Regions from separate parts of the Geodermatophilus sp. DSM 44513 genome, predicted to be linked through region 4. Evidence: riboswitches for the same ligand, from Rfam matches in the RefSeq annotation. Region 4 holds a riboswitch; each other region holds the start of a gene.
What was found. A riboswitch is a leader RNA that binds a small molecule or an ion and turns the genes downstream of it on or off. The one in region 4 is predicted to bind cyclic di-AMP.
Positions count from the first base shown of each region.

Region 1 (4,484 bases), 2.3 Mb from region 4:
TCGCCGGCGGAGATCGGAGACCCCATGCCCAAGCACTGCGCGCCCCGCTACGTCCGCACCCGGCAGGTCCTCGCCAAGGCGCCCGTCGCCGCCGGCGCCACCGTCGTCGGGATCGGCGTCCTCGGCGCACCGGCCCAGGCCGCCGTCACCCACGACTGGACCGGTGTGGCCCAGTGCGAGTCCGGCGGCGACTGGGACATCAACACCGGCAACGGCTACTACGGCGGACTGCAGTTCAGCCCGTCCACCTGGGCGGCCTTCGGGGGGACGGCGTTCGCCCCGCGCGCGGACCTGGCCACCCCCGCCCAGCAGATCGAGATCGCCGAGAAGGTCCTCGTCGGCCAGGGCATCGGCGCGTGGCCGACCTGCGGGAAGCGGCTGACCGACGGCACCACCCCGGCCGCCGCCACCGGGGCCGCCGCCGCCGGGGCCGCCGCCGCCGGGGCTGCCGCCGCCGGGGCTGCCGCCGCCGGGGCTGCCGCCGCCGGGGCGCCGGCCCCCGATTCCGTGGCCACCGACGAGGCCCCGGCCGCCACCACCGAGGGTGCCGACGCCGCCGACCACACCGTCGCGCGCGGCGACACCCTGGCGGGCATCGCCGCCGCCCACGGCCAGTCGTGGCGGGAGCTCTACCAGCGCAACGCGGCGGTCATCGGCGCCGACCCCGACCGCATCCGCCCGGGCCAGGTGCTGCGCACCGCCGGGTCCGCCGACGCGGCGGACACCGGTGGGCGGCACGCCTCCGGTGGCCGGCACGCCGCCGGCGGCTGGCGCGACGCCGGGACCGGCACCGGCCAGTGGCGCAGCACCGGGACGTCCGCCGTGGCCCCTGCCGCGGCCACCACCTCGACCGCTGCCACCGCCGTGACCCCGGCGGTCGGGGCGGCGCCGGCCCCGGTCGTCCAGGCGGCCGCCCCCGCGGTGCAGGCGGCGCCGACCCCGGCCGCCACCCCGGCCGCCACCCCGGCCGCCACGGCCACCGCGATCATCACCAACAGCGCCGGCCCGGTCCGGCCGCAGGTGCAGGCCGCCGCCGACCGGGTGGTCAGCGAGGTGCGCGGGGCCAGCCTGATCACCATCGGCGGCACGCGGGCCAGCGCGACCGACCCGAACGGCCACCCGGCCGGGCTGGCCCTGGACTACATGGTCGGCTCCGACGCCGCCCTCGGGGACGCGATCGTCGCCTTCCACCTCGAGCACTGGGAGGAGCTCGGCGTGGACTACGTCATCTGGCAGCAGCGGATCCTGACCTCGCCGACCGGTGCCTGGAAGGCGATGGCCGACCGCGGCAGCGCGACGGCCAACCACATGGACCACCCGCACGTGAACTACCGGGGCTGACCTCCCCGGCCCGGGGTGTGGTCAGAGCAGCCGGTCGAGGTCGTCGGGGCCCGGGCCGGTGCCGCCGGAGTCCGGCAGTGGCGAGGTCTCGGGCAGGTCCTCCCCGGGCGGCTCGGGCTCGACCGGCCCCTCGGCGTACAGGGTGTCCGGGTCCCGCGGGTCCATCTCGGTCATGGGTGGGGGGTGCCCGCCGCGGGCCCCGGGAACCGCCGGCCACGGCACCGGCCGGACCGCACGGACACCGGTTGCGGGACCGACCGGTCCGCCGCATGCTCTCCCCGGGCGGGGCCCTGGGAGGGACCCGGGTGCAGCCCCGCCCGCCAACTCCCGTCGCCCGCGCCGCCCGCCGTCCCCGGCGGTGCCGCGACGTGTCCTGCACCACGGTCGGCCCGCGGCCGATTGTCACGGCCGGGTCACGGCCCTATGGTGTCCGCGTCCGGTCGGTCGTCACCTCTGCACCACGCAGGCCCGAGCGGACGCCGCCGAGTCGCCCACCGGGCGAGCCGGGGACCCACCGCAGCACTGGGGTGAATCCGCTCCTGGACGCACGTCCGGGAGCCGTAGGGCCACTTCCCGCCCGAACCCGTCAGCTAACCCGGTAGGCGGCCACCGGAAGAACGGAGAGCCGCCGGATGGCGTGCCGCTGCCCTGCTCCACCCCGCCGGCCGCGCTCCCGGGTGCCCGCCCGCACCTGACCCCCGCCCGACCGCACGCCGCCGTCCGCGCCCCGGCGTCCCGCCGCCCCGGGTCCGAGCACCCCCGCTCGACCGGCACCGAGCCGTCTCCCCCCGGTGGTCCCCGGCGTCCCCGCACGGCCGCGGTCGGCCCTGCCCGCACCCCCTCCGCGGCGCCCGTGCGCCCGCACGGTCCCGCCGCGCCCCGACCCCGGAGAACCCGCACCCCCATGGACCGACCCACCCCGTCCCGAGGCCGCGCTGCCCGCCGCCTCCGCCTGCCCGCTCCCGTCCGCCGTCCGGCCGTCTACCTGGGGGTGGCCACGGCCGGCGCCGTCCTGGTCGGCGTCGTCGTCGGTGCCGAGCCGGCCGCCCAGGCCGAGGCCGTCCGGCCCGCCCCGGCGGAGACGGTCAGCGTCGCCCGGGCGCTGGGGCTGACCGGTGCTCCCGCACCCGTCGACGCGGTGCAGGAGCTGCAGCCGCTGCAGGACCTGGCCGCCAGCCGCAGCAGCCGCGAGGCCGCCCAGACCGCCGCCCAGCAGGCCCAGGCCGCCGCCGACCAGGCCGAGCTGGCCCGGCGGGAGGCCGAGGCCCGCGCGGCCGCCGAGGCCGTGGCTGCCGCGGAGGCCGCCGCCCGCGCCGCCGCCGAGGCCGCTGCCGCCGAGGCCGCCGCCGCGGAGGCCGCTGCCGCCGAGGCCGCCGCGCCGAGCCGGGCGGCGACGCCGTCCGCGGCGACGACGGCCCCGGCGGCACCGGCCGCGGCCGGTGCGGTCGCGAGGATCACCAACAACGCCGGGCCGGTGAAGCCCGTCGTCCAGGCGGCGGCGAACGCGGTCGTCAGCAACGTGCCCGGCGCCGCCGGGATCACCCTGGGCGGCACCCGGGCCAGCGCCGCCGACCCGGGCGGGCACCCCTCGGGCCTGGCGCTGGACTACATGGTCGGCTCGAACTCCGCCCTCGGGGACGCGATCGTGGCCTACCACGTCGCGCACTGGGAGGAGCTCGGCGTGGACTACCTCATCTGGGAGCAGCGGATGCTGTCCTCGCCGTCCGGCTCCTGGAAGGCGATGGCCGACCGTGGCAGCGCCACCGCCAACCACATGGACCACCCGCACGTGAACTACCGGGGCTGAGCCGCCCGGTCCCCGGCCGGCCTGGTTATCGCGGGTCCGGCCGGGGCAGGAGGGCACCGTGCCGAGCAGCCGTCCCGTCCCGCCGACCCTCGTCGACGCCAACCGGCTGTGGGTCGACTCCCGTGTCCGCGCGCTGGTGCAGCGCCGCGTCGAGGCGCCCGTCCTGCTCCGGCTGGGCGGGCCTGTCCCCGGGGGTCGGGTGCTGGAGCTGGGCACCGGGCGCCGCGGCACCGGCCTGCGCCTGGCGCTGGAGGTCTTCGGCGCCGCGCACGCCGACGGCGTGGAGCGGTACCCGGCCAGTGTCGCGGCCTGCCGGGCGGCGGTGCGCGACCTGGGCGCGCGGGTCGACGTGCGGGAGGGCGACGCCACCGCGCTGACCCTGCCGACGGCGTCCTACGACGCGGTGTTCGCCCACCACGTGCTGCACCACACCCCGGCCTGGCGCGACGTCGTCCGGGAGGCCGCCCGGCTGCTGCGCCCGGGCGGGCGGTTCTACTCGTGCGAGATGACGGCCCGCTTCGTGGACAGCCGGCCGCTGCGGGCGGTGTCCCACCACCCCGCCGACGGCGACCGGCCGACCCCGGACGGCCTCGCGGACGCCTGCCGGGCCGCCGGGCTGGGCGTCACCGGCCAGGAGACCCGGCTGGCCGGCTGCTGGACGGCGCTGGTCGCGACCCGGCCGTGAGCGCCGGCTCCCCGCCGGCCGCGACCGTCCGCACCGCGCTGGGGCTGCTGCGCCGGCACGCCGGCCCGGCCTACCTGGCCGCGCTGGCCGCCACGCTGGTCAACACCGTGCCCGACGTGGCCCGCCAGGTGCTGGTGCTGGACGACCCGCGGCTGGGCGCCGCGCTCGCCGTCGACGCCGTGGGGTTCGCGACCGGCCTGGTCGCCCAGCTGTGGGTGACCGGCGTCGTGGCCGCGCTGGCCGCCGGCGGGGGAGCGTCCTGGTCCGGCGCGCTGCGGCGCGGCACCGCCCTGGCGGTGCGGGCGCTGCGCGCGGCACCGGCCGCGGTGGCCGTGGGCGTGGTGCTCGGCGGGACGGTGTCCGCGCTGCTGACCCTGCCCGCCTCGGTGGCCGCCCTCGGCCCGGACGGGGTGCTCGGGCCGCTGGGCTCGCCGGGTGCCGGCGCCTTCACCGTCGCGACCGTCAGCGACGTGGTGGCCAGCGTCGTCACCCTGCCGTTCCTGGCATCGGTGCTGGTCGTCGCGGGCGGCGACCGGTTCACGGCGCGCCCCGGCGGGCAGTGACCGGCCATGACCAGCGAGTGGGACGTCACCCGCAAGACCGTCGGGACGCTGTCGATCTGGGTCGGGACCGCGGCGCTGTGCGCCCCGC
Region 1 covers NZ_CP135963.1:2,390,767-2,395,250, reverse strand. The annotation lists gene RTG05_RS11550 (LysM peptidoglycan-binding domain-containing protein) at 25-1,341, shown strand; gene RTG05_RS11545 (hypothetical protein) at 1,363-1,515, opposite strand; cyclic di-AMP (ydaO/yuaA leader) riboswitch at 1,812-1,962, shown strand; gene RTG05_RS11540 (VldE C-terminal domain-containing protein) at 2,246-3,148, shown strand; gene RTG05_RS11535 (class I SAM-dependent methyltransferase) at 3,207-3,833, shown strand; gene RTG05_RS11530 (hypothetical protein) at 3,830-4,396, shown strand; gene RTG05_RS11525 (hypothetical protein) at 4,403-4,484, shown strand, end outside.
Region 1: it holds a riboswitch for cyclic di-AMP, as region 4 does, so the genes downstream of both, RTG05_RS11540 (VldE C-terminal domain-containing protein) here and RTG05_RS00620 (aggregation-promoting factor C-terminal-like domain-containing protein) in region 4, are expected to answer to the same signal.

Region 2 (4,484 bases), 2.2 Mb from region 4:
TCCACCAGCGGGTCGAGGATCCGCTCGAAGACGGCCAGCTGCTCGTCGAAGGCCTGCAGCTGGGCGGTCATCGCCGCGATCTGCTGCCGCTGGCTGCGCACCGCCCGGTCGATGGCGCGCAGCTGCGCGGCCGACATCGCGCCGGGCGGCGAGGGCAGCCGCGGCAACGACACCGGCACGGCGCCGGCCGCGCCGGCGGCGAGGCCGCGCGCCCGGTCGCTGAAGGCACGCAGCTGGCCGACGAAGTCCTCCACCGACCGGCCCACCCGGCTGCCCGGGCCGGGGTCCGCGCCGGCGGGGTCCTGCTCACTCATGGGCCCATCCTCGCCCCCGTGGACTCCCGCGCGCGAGAGGCCGCCGGCCGGCGGGCGGCCGCCCGGACGGGTCGGGCGTGCCACCCTGGGGGTGTGCTGTGGGCGCACCTGGTCGCGGGAGTGCACGCGCTCGCCGTCGTCCTCATGGTCACGGGCGCGCTGGTCGCGCTGCGCCGGCCGCGGGTGCTGCTGCTGCACGCGCCGGTGTCCGCCGCGATCCTCGCGGTGCACCTGGCCGGCGCGCCCTGCCCGCTGACCGAGCTGGAGCTGGCGCTGCGCGAGCGGGCCGGTGCCGGGCCCTACACCGGCGGCTTCCTGGGCCACCACGTCGTCGGCCCGCTCGGCCTGGACGTGGCCGCCCCCGCCGTCCAGGCCGGCATCTACACCGTCGCGCTGGCGCCCAACCTGGTCGGCTACGGCCTGCTGGCCCTCCGTGCCGCCCGCGGCCGCTCCGCTCAGGGCAGCCGCCAGACCGTCGTCCGCCGGGGGCCGGGGCCCTCGGTCTCCGGGACGTCGTAGACCGCGACCGCCTCCAAGCGGTCGTGCGGGAGGTAGGGGCGGCCCGGGTCGCCGACGTACACCGCGCAGCCGCGGGCCCGCGCCCGGTCCAGGAACGGCAGCACCCGCTCGGTCATCTCCCGGTCGTAGCAGACGTCGCCGGCCAGGACGACGTCCGCGCCCACCGGGTCCCGGCCGAGGACGTCGCCGGTGACGCTGATCCCCGCCACGCCGTTGAGGCCGGCGTTGACGCCCACCGCGGTGCGGCTGAACGGGTCGACGTCGCTGGCCAGCACCGACCGGGCGCCGGCGAGGCGGGCGGCCAGCGCCACCAGCCCGCTGCCCGAGCCCAGGTCGAGGACGGCCCGACCGGCGACCGCCGCCGGGGTGTCCAGCACGTACCGGGCCAGCGCCTGGCCGCCGGGCCAGGCGGCGGCCCAGAACGGCGGCGCCTCCCCCGCGCCGCCGTCGGCGGCCTCCATGGCCTCCCACAGCGCGACGACGTCGTCGGCGACGTGCAGCCGCACCTCCGGCACCAGCGAGGGCCGGCGGACCTGGGTGTGCGCGCGCACGAAGCCGGACGGGACGGGGCGCACGGTCACGCCGGGCAGTCCACCACGCTCCGGCACCCGGACGCCGACCCGCCTGGGAGCATGCGGCCGTGCTGGTCGCCCGCTCCGTCGTCCTCTTCCTCGCCGCCGCCCTGCTGGAGATCGGCGGTGCCTGGCTGGTCTGGCAGGGCGTCCGGGAACACCGCGGCTGGCTGTGGATCGGCCTGGGCGTGGTGGCGCTCGGGGCCTACGGGTTCGTCGCCACCCTGCAGCCGGACGCCGCGTTCGGCCGGGTCCTGGCCGCCTACGGCGGGGTGTTCGTCGCCGGCAGCCTGGCCTGGGGCGTGGTGCTGGACGGCTACCGACCCGACCGCTTCGACGTCGCCGGCGCCCTGGTCTGCCTGGCCGGCGTGGCCCTGATCATGTACGCCCCGCGCGGCTGACGCGCTGGACCGGCCTGCTCAGTACCAGCCCTTGGCCTGCGAGTGCGACCAGGCGCCGCACGGGCTGCCGTAGCGGTTCTCGATGTAGACCAGGCCGGCGTCGATCTGTCGGTAGCCGTCCGACGTCTTGGCGATGCCGGTGCTCTTCCAGGTCGAGTCGAGGAACTGCGGGATGCCGTAGGCGGTGCTGGTGGGGTTCTGCGCATTGGGGTTCCAGCCGCTCTCCTTGCCCCACAGCTCCTCCAGGCAGGAGAACTGCTCGGCGCTGCCGACCTGCGCCAGCGCGTACTCCTTGAAGGAGCCCTTGGGCGCGGCGGACGAGGAGCTCTTCGGCGCGGCGGCGGGGGCGGCCGCGGCGGGGGTGGCCTCCTCACGCTCGGCGGCCTCGCGCTCCGCGGCGGCGGCCTCCTCACGGGCAGCGGCCTCGGCGGCGGCCTCGGCGGCAGCCCGCTCGGCGGCCTCCCGGGCGGCGGCCTCCGCGGCCGCCCTCTCCGCGGCGGCCTGCTCCGCGGCCAGGCGGTCCCGCTCGGCCTGCTCGGCCGCGGCTTGGACCTGCGCGGCCTGCGCCTCGGCGGCCGCGCGGTCGCTGCGGGAGGCGGCGAGGTCCTCCAGCGGGGCCAGCTCGGGGGGCGCCGGGGCGGTCAGCGGCCGCTGCGCGGCCTCGGCGGTGATGCCCAGCTGCTCGGCGACGCTCACCGAGGCGGTGACCGTCTCGGCCGGGCGCTCCGCCTCGGCCGCCGGCGGGCCGCCGAGCAGGGTGTGGACGACGACGGCGCCCGCGGCGGCGGTGGCCAGCAGGACGGCCGGGCGCCGGCCGGGCGGCCGCGAGCGGCGGCGGGCGGCACGGGTGGCGGGCTGGTCGGCCGGGACGGCCGGGAGGTGCTGGGTGTCCATCGGGGAGGGAGCTCCGGGGCGAGAGGGCGCGCGGGGGCCGCTCCTCCCGTCGGGGAGGGCGGCCGGGGGCGGCGGTGCACGGGGCCGCCGGCGGAGGTGTCTGCCGGCGAGCGCGGTCAGGTGCCGGTCAGCAGGCCGGGGAGGGGACGCGGGGTGCGTGCGGCCGGGTGCACCGGCGGACCGCGAGGGCCCGTGGGCGGGACATGCGGAGTGCTCCGTTCCTTCCGGATGCCGCCTACCGGGTCAGCTGACGGGTTCGGGCGGGAAGCAGCCCTACCGGCTCGCGCGGGGTGCGCGCGGGCGGGATTCACCCCAGACGTGCGGTGGGTCCCCGGCTCGCGTCCGCGGGACGGATGCGACTCGGCGGCGTCCGACCGGGCTCCCCCGACGGGGAGGACACGACCGACCGGACGGGAGCCACCGTAAGGGGCGTCACCCGACCGTGACAATCCCGCGGACCCCAGCCGTCCCGTGAGGAACCTCGCAGCGTCGGCCGCCCTGCGGGAGCTGCGGCGCGGCACCGGGACGTCCCGGGCCGGGGGCGCTCACAGGAACAGGCTCAGCACCAGGGCGATGAGGAAGCCGATGGTGCCCAGCAGGGTCTCCATCACCGTCCAGGTCTTGAGCGTCGTCTTCTCGTCCATCCGGAAGAACCGGCTGACCAGCCAGAACCCGGAGTCGTTGACGTGCGAGAGCACGGTCGCGCCACCGGCGATGGCGATGACGATGAGCGCGAGGTCGACCGAGGAGAGCCCCTCGGTCGCCTCCACGACCGGGGCCATGAGCCCGGCCGCGGTGGTCAGCGCCACCGTCGCCGACCCCTGGGCCACCCGCAGCAGCACCGAGATGACGAACGCCGCGACGATGACCGGCAGCCCGATGTCGCCGAGGACGTCGGCCAGCGCCGTCCCGATGCCGCTGGCCCGCAGCACGCCGCCGAACATGCCGCCGGCGCCGGTGATGAGGATGATCGCGCACACCGGGCCCAGGGCGCTGTTCACGATGGACTCGACCTGCCCGGCGCTCTCCCCCCGGCGCACGCCGAGGACGACCATCGCCACGAGCACGGTGACCAGCAGGGCGACCGGGGTGGCGCCGAGCAGCTGGCCGGTGCGCACCAGCAGCGAGGTCTCCTCCAGCGCGCCGGCGGTGGCCAGCGTGGTCAGCCCGGTGTTGAGGAAGATCAGCACGAGCGGCAGCAGCAGGATGCCGACGACGGTGCCGAAGCGGGGCGGGGCCGGGCGGGTGGCCGTGCCGGTCCGCCCTCCGGCGCCTGCGGCCACGCCCGGGGAGGTGCCCTCGACCGAGGGGTCGGGGGTGTCGTCCAGCGGCTTGGCCTCGCTCAGGATGTCCGGCACCGCGACGTCGTAGCGGCGGCCGGCCCACAGGCCGAACAGGTAGCCGCCGAGGTACCAGGTGGGCAGCCCGACGAGCAGCCCGAAGACCAGGACCAGGCCGATGTCGGCGCCGATCAGCTCGGCGGCGGCGACCGGGCCGGGGTGCGGGGGCACGAAGGCGTGCATGACGGCGAAGGCGCCGGCCACCGGGAGGCCGTAGGTCAGCAGCGAGCCACCGAGCCGGGCGGCGACGGTGAACAGGATCGGCAGGAACACCACGAGGCCGGCGTCGAAGAAGATCGGGAAGCCGAACAGCAGCGCGGCCACGCCGAGGGCCAGCGGCGCGCGCTGCTCGCCGAACCGGCCGATCAGGCTGTCGGCGAGCACCTGCGCCCCGCCGCTGTGCTCCAGCAGCCGGCCGAGCATCGCGCCGAGCCCGACCAGCAG
Region 2 covers NZ_CP135963.1:2,576,020-2,580,503, forward strand. The annotation lists gene RTG05_RS12455 (hypothetical protein) at 1-314, opposite strand, end outside; gene RTG05_RS12460 (DUF2784 domain-containing protein) at 408-833, shown strand; gene RTG05_RS12465 (class I SAM-dependent methyltransferase) at 770-1,414, opposite strand; gene RTG05_RS12470 (YnfA family protein) at 1,474-1,806, shown strand; gene RTG05_RS12475 (aggregation-promoting factor C-terminal-like domain-containing protein) at 1,825-2,700, opposite strand; cyclic di-AMP (ydaO/yuaA leader) riboswitch at 2,917-3,076, opposite strand; gene RTG05_RS12480 (GntP family permease) at 3,246-4,484, opposite strand, start outside.
Region 2: it holds a riboswitch for cyclic di-AMP, as region 4 does, so the genes downstream of both, RTG05_RS12475 (aggregation-promoting factor C-terminal-like domain-containing protein) here and RTG05_RS00620 (aggregation-promoting factor C-terminal-like domain-containing protein) in region 4, are expected to answer to the same signal.

Region 3 (4,484 bases), 1.9 Mb from region 4:
ACGGCCCAACCGGGACCGACCGTTGCGATCCGGTGTCGGCCACCGCCCGCCGCCTCACCCGGGGTGCAGCACCCGCACCGGGGCGCCGCGGAGGAAGGCGGCCACGTCCTCGACGGCCTCGCCGTAGAACACCGCGTAGGTGTCGCGGGTGACGTAGCCCAGGTGCGGGGTGAGCACGGTGCGCGGCGCGGTGCGCACCGGGGAGTCCGCCGGCAGGGGCTCGCGGTCGTAGACGTCGAGCCCGGCGCCGCCGATGCGGCCCTCGTGCAGGGCGGCGAGCAGGGCGGCCTCGTCGACGATCGGCCCGCGCGAGGTGTTGACCAGGAACGCGGTGGGCTTCATCCGGGCCAGCTCCTCGGCGCCGACCAGCCCGCGGGTGCGCGCGGAGAGCACCAGGTGCACGGTGACGACGTCGGCGGTGGCGAACAGCTCGTCCTTGGCCACGCGGCGGACCCCGGCCTCCGCGGCGCGCTCGGCGGTGAGGTTGGCGCTCCAGGCGACCACGTCCATCCCGAAGGCGGCGCCGATCCGCGCCACCCGGGTGCCCAGGCGGCCGAGGCCGACCACACCGAGGGTGGCACCGGCCAGGTCGGTGCCGACGGTGTGCTGCCAGCCGCCGGCCCGCACCCCGGCGTCCTCCGCGGCGACGTGCCGGGCGACGGCCAGGATGAGCGCCCAGGTCAGCTCGACGGTGCCGGTGGGGTGTGCCCCGGTGCCGCAGACGGTGACCCCGCAGTCGGCCGCCGCGGCCAGGTCGATGGCGCTGTTGCGCGGGCCGGTGGTGACCAGCAGCCGCAGTCGCGGCAGCCGCTGCAGCAGGCCGCGCGGGAAGGGGGTGCGCTCGCGCATGGCGATGACGACGTCGAAGCCGGCCAGCCGCTCGGCGACGGCGTCCTCGTCGTCGAGGTGGTCGGGGAAGCTGACGACGTCGGCGGCCTCCGGCAGCCGTGACCAGTCGGCGAACTCGGCGGCGGCGGACTGGAAGTCGTCGAGCACGGCGATGCGCAGCACGGTGCCCGAGCATGCCGAGCACCCCCGTCCGCGGTGCGGGCGGGGGTGTCCGTCAGGGCCTGCGCCGGGCGCTCAGCGCACCGGGCCGCGGCCGCCTCCCGGCTTCCTGTTCTGCTCGACCAGGCGGGTCACGAACGCCTTGATCTTGGCCTGGTTGTGCGGCTTGCTCGCCTCCTGGACGACCTTCGCCGCGATCCCCGACACCAGCAGTCTGCGCACCATCCCGGCCATGTCCTCGTCCTCTCGCCGTCCACCTGCGGACACCCTCGCGACACCTCTGCCCCGTGTCGGGAGGGCCCAACCACGACTCCGGACAGCAGCACACCGTCAGTCCGTGGTCACCTCGCGTTCGGACGCTCCGCCCCCGACCCAGTTTCCCGACACGCCGCTGACCTGGGGCTTCACCACGAGCCCCCATGGTCATCCACCGCGTCCTCGCAGGTCCGCACGGCGTGTCGCGGTCGACACCGGGAGTGCCCCCCGAGGGCCCCGTCCGCTTTGTCGGAGCGGGAACCCCCCACCTACCGTTCGCGCCGTCCGTCGGGCCGTTCGTCGCCTCCCTGGTGACACCCGCCGGACGCCGCCGAACCGTGGGCCGGTCGATGACCGGCGCGCGGACCGGGGACCCACCGCAGCACTGGGGTGAAGCGCGATCCGTCGCGCCGGGCGACTCCCCCGTCCGAACCCGTCAGCTAACCCGGTAGGCGGTCGTGGAGAACAGGAGACCCGTCGTCGATGACGACTGCCCGCACCACCCTCTCGCGCCGTTCGTTCCGCGGCTCCGTCCGCACCCTCGCCGTCACCGCCGTCGCTGGTGCCGGTCTCGTCCTCGCCCCCCTGCCGGCGTCGGCGAACAGCACCGCCCCCGCCGCAGCGGTCGTCACGGCGGCCCCCGTCGCGGCTCCCAACGGCGCCGCGCAGACCGCCGTCGACACCGCCCTCGCCCAGGTGGGGGACCCGTACACGTGGGGTGCCACCGGCCCCAACGCCTTCGACTGCTCGGGGCTGACCAGCTTCGCGTACAAGGCGGCCGGCGTCTCCATCCCGCGGGTGTCGCGGGACCAGGCGGTGTTCGGCACCGCGGTGGCGAAGTCCGACCTGCAGCCCGGTGACCTGGTGTTCTTCTACAGCCCGGTCTCGCACGTGGGCATGTACATCGGCAACGGCCAGATCGTGCACGCGCCGAGCTGGGGCTCCACCGTCAAGGTGGTGTCGCTGGACTCGATGCCGAGCTACTCCGGCGCCCGCCGGGTCGCCTGACCCGACGCCCGGACCGGTCCCGCCCGGCCACGACGTCGTGGCCGGGCGGGCCGGCGGGTCAGCCCGCGGCGCAGGGGTGCGGCAGGTGGTCGGCCGGTTGCAGCGAGAAGACCGACCCGGCGTCCTGCGGCCCCCGGCGCACCACGAGCAGGCCGTGCCGCACGTCGAGCAGGGCGCGACAGCCCGGGACGGCGGCCAGGGCCACCAGCCGGCCGGGGTCGTGGTTGCGGTAGCGCCACAGCTCCGCTCCCCGGCCGAGCACGACGACGTCGCCCACGGCACCCAGCACGACCACCGGCTCACCGGCACCGCCGCCCTGGTCCAGGTGCCGCCGCAGCCGGGTGGGGTGCACGGCGTGACCGGCGACGCGGACGGTGCACCGCTGCGGCCCGGCCGGGCGGTCGGTCACGGCGCCCTCCATGCGGTGGTGTCCCTCGGTCGGGCCCAGCAGAGCACCGGGACGGGCCGGCGGGGAGGGCGTGGGCTGCGGTCCTCCCCCCGTCGCGTGAGGTCCCCGCGGCGGTCAGCGGCGGCGGTAGAGCCGCGCCGGGCGGCCGACGGCGGGCTTCCGCGGCAGCTCCGAGGAGGGTTCGAGCAGCCGGACGGCGCGCAGCCGGAAGGCGTCCTCGGTCGAGGCGAAGTGGCCGGCCACCGCGTCGTGGACCACCCACAGCTCGTGCAGGGTGAAGGAGTCGGGCAGCAGCCGGCCAGGGTCGGCGCGCTCGGCGTACTCCGCGCGCCCCTGGGCGACGGCCGCCGCGACGACCTCCGGGTGGTCGAAGGGCATCGGCCCGACCTCGCCGACCGGCACCAGCCGCAGCCCCCCGCCGGCGGCCGCCACCACCGGTGCGAGCCGGGCGTGCGGCAGCCACACCGCGTGCGCGACCGACAGCACCCGGCCGCGGGTGTCGCGGTCGACCGCGTCGAAGACCCGTAGCTGCCGCGGCACCACGTCGTCCCCGAGACCGGCCTCCTCCCGCAGCGACCGCGCCACCGACTCGGCGAGCAGCTCGCCCCCGTGCAGGAAGGTGCCGGGCAGTGACCACTGGCCCCGCTTGTGCCCGCCCGCGCGCCGGACCTGCAGGACGGCGAGCTCCCCGCGGTCGTCACCCCGCCCGGTGCGCTCCGGGGGCAGCACGGTGAGGACGGCGGTGTCGACCGCCACCGAGGGCTGGGGGTGGTCCAGCAGCGTCCGCTTCCGCTTCTTGGCCATGCCGCCAGGCTAGCGCTCAGAACCGAGGACACCTCGGTAACCGGTGGTATTCTCAAGCCGACGTCGAGAACACCGGAGGCGGCCGTGGCACCGCGCATCCACCGCTCCTCCCGCGCCGCCGGCGCGCTGGTCGGCTCGGCCGTCGGCGACGCCCTCGGCGCGCCGTTCGAGTTCGGCCCGCCCGGCGCCTTCTCCGCCCGCTTCCCACGACCGGCCCGCGGGTCGCGCACCGAGATGTGCGGCGGCGGGTCGTCGGGCCGGGCACCCGGCGAGTTCACCGACGACACCCAGATGGCGCTGCTCGTCGCGACCTCCCTCCTGGAGCGCGGCGGCCTGGACGAGGCCGACCTGTTCGACCGGTTCCGCACCTGGGCGGCCGCCGGCCCGCCGGACATCGGGAACCAGACCAGCGCCGTCCTCGGCTCGGGCCGGTCCTGGGACGTCGCGGCTGCCGAGCACGTCGCCCGCTCGGGGCACGCGGCCGGCAACGGCTCGCTGATGCGGACCACGCCGGCGGCCATCCGCTTCGCCCGCGAGGGCCGCGACGCCACGATGGACGCCGCCCGCCGGATCTCCGCGCTCACCCACGGCGAGCCGTCGGCCGGCGAGGGCTGCGCGGTGTTCCACGAGCTGGTGCGGGTGGCGCTGGACGGTGGTGACCCGCTCGCGGCGGTCCCCGCGGCGCTGGACGCCGTCGCCCCGGAGCACCGGGACCGGTGGGCGGCCGTGCTGGCCCCGGACTGGGCGCCGTCGATGGCCACGGAGCCCAACGGCGCCGTGTGGCCGACGCTGGGCCAGGCGGTGTGGGCGCTGCGGCAGGGCGGCGGCGTCGAGGCCGTGCTGCGCCGGGTGGTCGACCTGGGCGGGGACACCGACACCGTCGCCGCGGTCACCGGCGGGCTGGCCGGGGCGGTGTACGGGATGGGCGGCATCCCGGTCCGCTGGGCGTCGGCCGTGCACGGCCGGGTGCCCGGCCACGGCGACCGCGTGTGGCGGCTGG
Region 3 covers NZ_CP135963.1:2,901,609-2,906,092, forward strand. The annotation lists gene RTG05_RS14025 (D-2-hydroxyacid dehydrogenase family protein) at 55-1,011, opposite strand; gene RTG05_RS14030 (hypothetical protein) at 1,084-1,275, opposite strand; cyclic di-AMP (ydaO/yuaA leader) riboswitch at 1,583-1,734, shown strand; gene RTG05_RS14035 (C40 family peptidase) at 1,747-2,271, shown strand; gene RTG05_RS14040 (hypothetical protein) at 2,330-2,680, opposite strand; gene RTG05_RS14045 (NUDIX domain-containing protein) at 2,795-3,484, opposite strand; gene RTG05_RS14050 (ADP-ribosylglycohydrolase family protein) at 3,569-4,484, shown strand, end outside.
Region 3: it holds a riboswitch for cyclic di-AMP, as region 4 does, so the genes downstream of both, RTG05_RS14035 (C40 family peptidase) here and RTG05_RS00620 (aggregation-promoting factor C-terminal-like domain-containing protein) in region 4, are expected to answer to the same signal.

Region 4 (4,484 bases):
CGGGCCGGCCACCGTCCTATCACTCTCACAGTCTCCCGAGCAAGCGTCCCGCTCCTTCAGCGTGCTCCATTCCGTAGCCTTTCGCTTCGGCTACCCATCCTGCCCCGTCAAGGGCTGTGTCCACTAAGCGTTGGGCCGATCCCGATAAGCGGATCCACCACTCGGTCGAACTGTTATCTATCCCCCTTCACTCCGTTTCCCTCACCGGCAGGATTTTTTGGCTTACGAAGTCGTCTTCCCTCAATTGTGAAAGCGATGACGGACACGCAGAGCAGAGCCACTCGTACACCGCTTAGCCAAGCTGAGTCATCCTCCTCGTTGACGAAGTAGAGGACGCTGCCCAAGAAGAGGGTGACTGCACCGATCCAGGAGTACATACTTCGTCTGACATCAGGACCCACGCCTACTTCTCCCTACTCTCAACTGAATTCACAACCGATGCCAGCGATTCCGAGGGCTCTGCCCCCGTAGACAACGCCAGTCTTCACCGCAAAGGACTGGGGACTGAAAGACAAAGCAGCACCCAAGATGGCTCCACTGCGACAGAAGAAGGTCTTGACGCTGTACTTGTTGGGCCCGGGGTCGGTCGCTCCGCAGTAATAGCCGCCGGTCGAAGAGTTCACGAAACACCGCTCCAACCCGAGTGGGTCCACGAAGTTGATCGGATTGCTGGCGGCGTATTCGTAGCGGTTGGCGCGGCGGGGATCGCCGAGAGTCTCTAGGGCGTCTTGCTGGGTGAAGCGGCCGACGACGGGGTCGTACCAGCGCTGGCCGGAGCGGACGAGGTCGGGGTCGCGGTCGATGGTGCCGCCGGCGTAGCCGAACAGTTGGTAGGACTTGATGGCCGAGGCGTTGACGCCGGTGGCGGTCATGCTGTCCCAGGGGTCATAGGTGTAGGCGGCGGTCTGGGCGCCGGTGTGGTTGATGGTGGCGACGATGGAGCCCAGGCCGTCGAGGGCGAGGTAGTGGGCGTTGGCACAACGATAGCCAGCGGGGTGCCCTGGGCAGTCCCTGGAGATAGCTGAGGCGGCTGCCCCCGTCGGTGTAGGACTCGACCACCGGCAGGCCGGCGTCATCGGTGCGGCCGTAGGTGTAGGTGCGTCCGCGGCCATCGGTGATCAGTTCGGTCTGGTCGGTGCTGGCGTAGGTGTAGGCACCGCCGCTGTAGCCGTCGGTGAAGCCGGTGAGCTGGCCGGCGCCGTTGTAGGTGTAGGAGCCGTGGCTGTCGGCGGTGGTGTTGCTGGCGGCGTCGGGGGAGCAGCCAGCCACAGCCAACCTCGAGGGGAGAAGAGACGGGACTGAGCACCAGTCCATGAGGCATTATGTGCTCAAGCTGCGATGACACGCTGTTCAACACGCCGTACTCGGAGCGGCGGACCGGTCCGGCCGACGACCACCCGTCGCCTCGTTCCACCTACCGTGACTCCTGCCCGTCCCGGCAGTGAGGATCACCCGACTGCAGACCTCCCCCACGTCAGGGCCGTCGCGGACGGTGAGCCGGTGAGCGCGTGTCCCGGTGTGTCGTCGGCCTGTCGCCGGACGGGACGGAAAGGTCCGCCCCAGCGTTTGTCACGGGATGGTCACGGCCTTACGTTCTGGGCGTCCGGACGGTCGTCTCCTCCCCAGCCGGGGAGCCCGCGCCGGATGCCGCCGAGTCGCACACGCGAGCCGGGGACCCACCTGTACCACCGGGGTGAGTCCCGCTCCCGGACACCCGGGAGCGGGTAGGGCACTCCCAGCCCGAACCCGTCAGCTGACCTGGTAGGCGGCCAGGGGAGAACGGAGCACCACCGCGCGCCCGGGGCCATCTCGCCCCCGCGCCCACAGGTCCGGGACCGTCGCGCTCCCGCCTGCCCTCGACCAGGACCCAGCCGTCGCACGGCACCCCTGCAGCCGGACCGAGTCCGCCGTCCGGCCGGTGCCGCACGCCCGGCTGCCGATCCCTGCCCGTCCCGGCCTCGAGCCACGACTCCCCCGTCCGACCCGCACCCCACGCGCCGTCGGCCGTCGACGCGCGCGCCCACGCGAACAGCACCCCAGGAGACCCGCCCGATGCACGCACGCACCAGCACCCGCCGCGCCCTGCACCTGCTCACCGCAGCCGGCACCATGACCGTCGCACTGACCTTCACCGGCCAGGCCGTCGCCCAGGCCACCCCGGGTGACTCCGGCCGGGGCTGGGACGGGAACCGCTCCGACGGCGACCGGCAGCGGTGGGACCGCGACGACGCGGCCGACGCCCCCGCTCCCGCCGCGGAGGCCGCCGCACCGGCGGAGGCCCCCGCGCCCGCCCCGGCACCCGCGCCCGCGCCGGCCCCGGCGCCTGCACCGGCTCCCGCCCCGGCGCCTGCCCCCGCCGCCACCGGGACGCAGGCCTACAAGGACTACGCCGCCGGCCAGGTCGGGGACGCCGCCCAGTTCGACTGCCTCGACGTGCTGTGGGAGGCCGAGAGCGGCTGGAACCCGGACGCGCAGAACCCCACCAGCACGGCCTACGGCATCGCCCAGTTCCTCGACTCGACCTGGGCGGCCACCGGCATCGCCAAGACGTCGGACCCGTACCGGCAGATCGACGCCGGCCTCATCTACATCGAGGACCGCTACGGCAGCCCCTGCGCGGCCTGGTCCTTCCACGAGGCCAACAACTGGTACTGAGCACCGGCCGCTGACCGGTCGCCCGTGCCCCCCGACCGGGGCACGGGCGACCGGGCGGCGGACTCCCGGCCCCCTGCAGGGGCCCGTCGCGAGCGCGCGAGGGGCGGGGGTCCTCCGTCAGGCCGGGGCGAGAGCCATTGCCTCGGCGGTGAGCTCGACGGAGCGCAGCCGGCCCTCCACACCGGGGAACTGGTGGGCGACGATGAGTTCGTCGGCACCGGCCTCGGCCGCGAAGGCGGTCAGGTACCGGCGCACCTCGTCCGGCGTGCCGACGGCGGTGTGGGTCAGCATCGAGTCCACGTGCACCCCCGCGCCACCCTCGAGCAGCAGCTGGGCCTCGTCGTCCGACATCGGGCGGCCACGGCCGAACAGGCCCACGGCCAGCCGGCGCCGGGCGGCGCCGAAGGCCTCCTGCGCGGCTTCGTGGGTGTCCGCGGCCACCGCGTTCACACCGGCGATCACGTACGGGGCGTCCAGCTGCGCCGACGGGCGGAACTCCCGCCGGTAGGCCTCCACGGCCGGGCGCAGCATCGCCGGGGCGAAGTGCGAGGCGAAGGCGTAGGGCAGGCCCAGCGCGGCGGCCAGCGTGGCGCCGAACGTCGAGGACCCCAGGATGTACAGCGGGACGTTCGAGCCCCGGCCGGGGACGGCGTGCACGCCCGGCACCCGGGACTCCCCGGTCAGGTACCCCTGCAGCTCCAGCACGTCCTGCGGGAAGCGGTCGGCCGAGCCCGGGTCGCGGCGCAGTGCGTACATGGTGTTCTGGTCCGAGCCCGGCGCGCGGCCCAGCCCGAGGTCGATCCGGCCGGGGTGGGCGGCGTCCAGGGTGCCGAACTGCTCGGCGACGGTCAGCGGCGAGTGGTTGGGCAGCATGACGCCGCCGGCACCCAGCCGGATCGTCGAGGTGTGCGCGCCGACGTGCGCGATGAGCACGCTGGTCGCCGAGGAGGCGATGGTCGGCATGTTGTGGTGCTCGGCGTACCAGACCCGGCGGTAGCCGGACCGTTCGGCCTGCTGGGCCAGGGCGACGCTGGCGGCGATGCTCTCGGCCGGCGTCTGCCCCCGGGAGATCGGCGCCAGGTCCAGGACGGACAGCGGGGTGCTCATGCCGGGCCCAACCACCGCCGTCCCGCCGTCCTTCCCACCGCTCAGGCGGCCAGCGCGGGCTGCCGGTCGCCGGCGGCCACCAGTGCCGCGTAGCGACCGCCCCGGGCCAGCAGCTCCTCGTGCGTGCCGGTCTCCACGACCCGGCCGGCGTCGAGGACGGCGATCCGGTCCGCGTGCCGCACGGTGGACAGCCGGTGCGCGATGGTGATCGTCGTCCGCCCCCGGGCGGCCTCGTCCAGCGCGGCCTGCACCGCCCGCTCGGTCCCGGTGTCCAGCGCGCTGGTGGCCTCGTCGAGCACCAGCACGCGCGGGTCGCGCAGCAGCGTGCGGGCGATGGCCAGCCGCTGCTTCTCCCCGCCGGAGAACCGGTGCCCGCGGGCGCCGACGACGGTGTCGTAGCCCTCGGGCAGGCCGACGACCACGTCGTGGACCTGCGCGCGGCGGGCGGCGTCCTCGATCTCGGCGTCGGTCGCCTCGGGCCGGGCGTGCCGCAGGTTCTCCCGCACGGTCGTGTGCAGCAGGTAGGTCTCCTGCGCCACCACGCCGACCACCCGGGACAGCGTGTCCAGCGACAGGTCGCGCAGGTCGACGCCGTCGACGGTGACCCGGCCGGCGGTGGGGTCGGCCAGCCGGGCGACCAGCGAGGCCAGCGTGGATTTGCCCGAGCCGGTGGGGCCGACCAGCGCCAGGGTCGTGCCGGCGGGGACGGCGAGGTCGACGCC
Region 4 covers NZ_CP135963.1:125,197-129,680, reverse strand. The annotation lists gene RTG05_RS00625 (RHS repeat-associated core domain-containing protein) at 420-1,076, opposite strand; cyclic di-AMP (ydaO/yuaA leader) riboswitch at 1,639-1,783, shown strand; gene RTG05_RS00620 (aggregation-promoting factor C-terminal-like domain-containing protein) at 2,053-2,655, shown strand; gene RTG05_RS00615 (LLM class flavin-dependent oxidoreductase) at 2,773-3,762, opposite strand; gene RTG05_RS00610 (ABC transporter ATP-binding protein) at 3,804-4,484, opposite strand, start outside.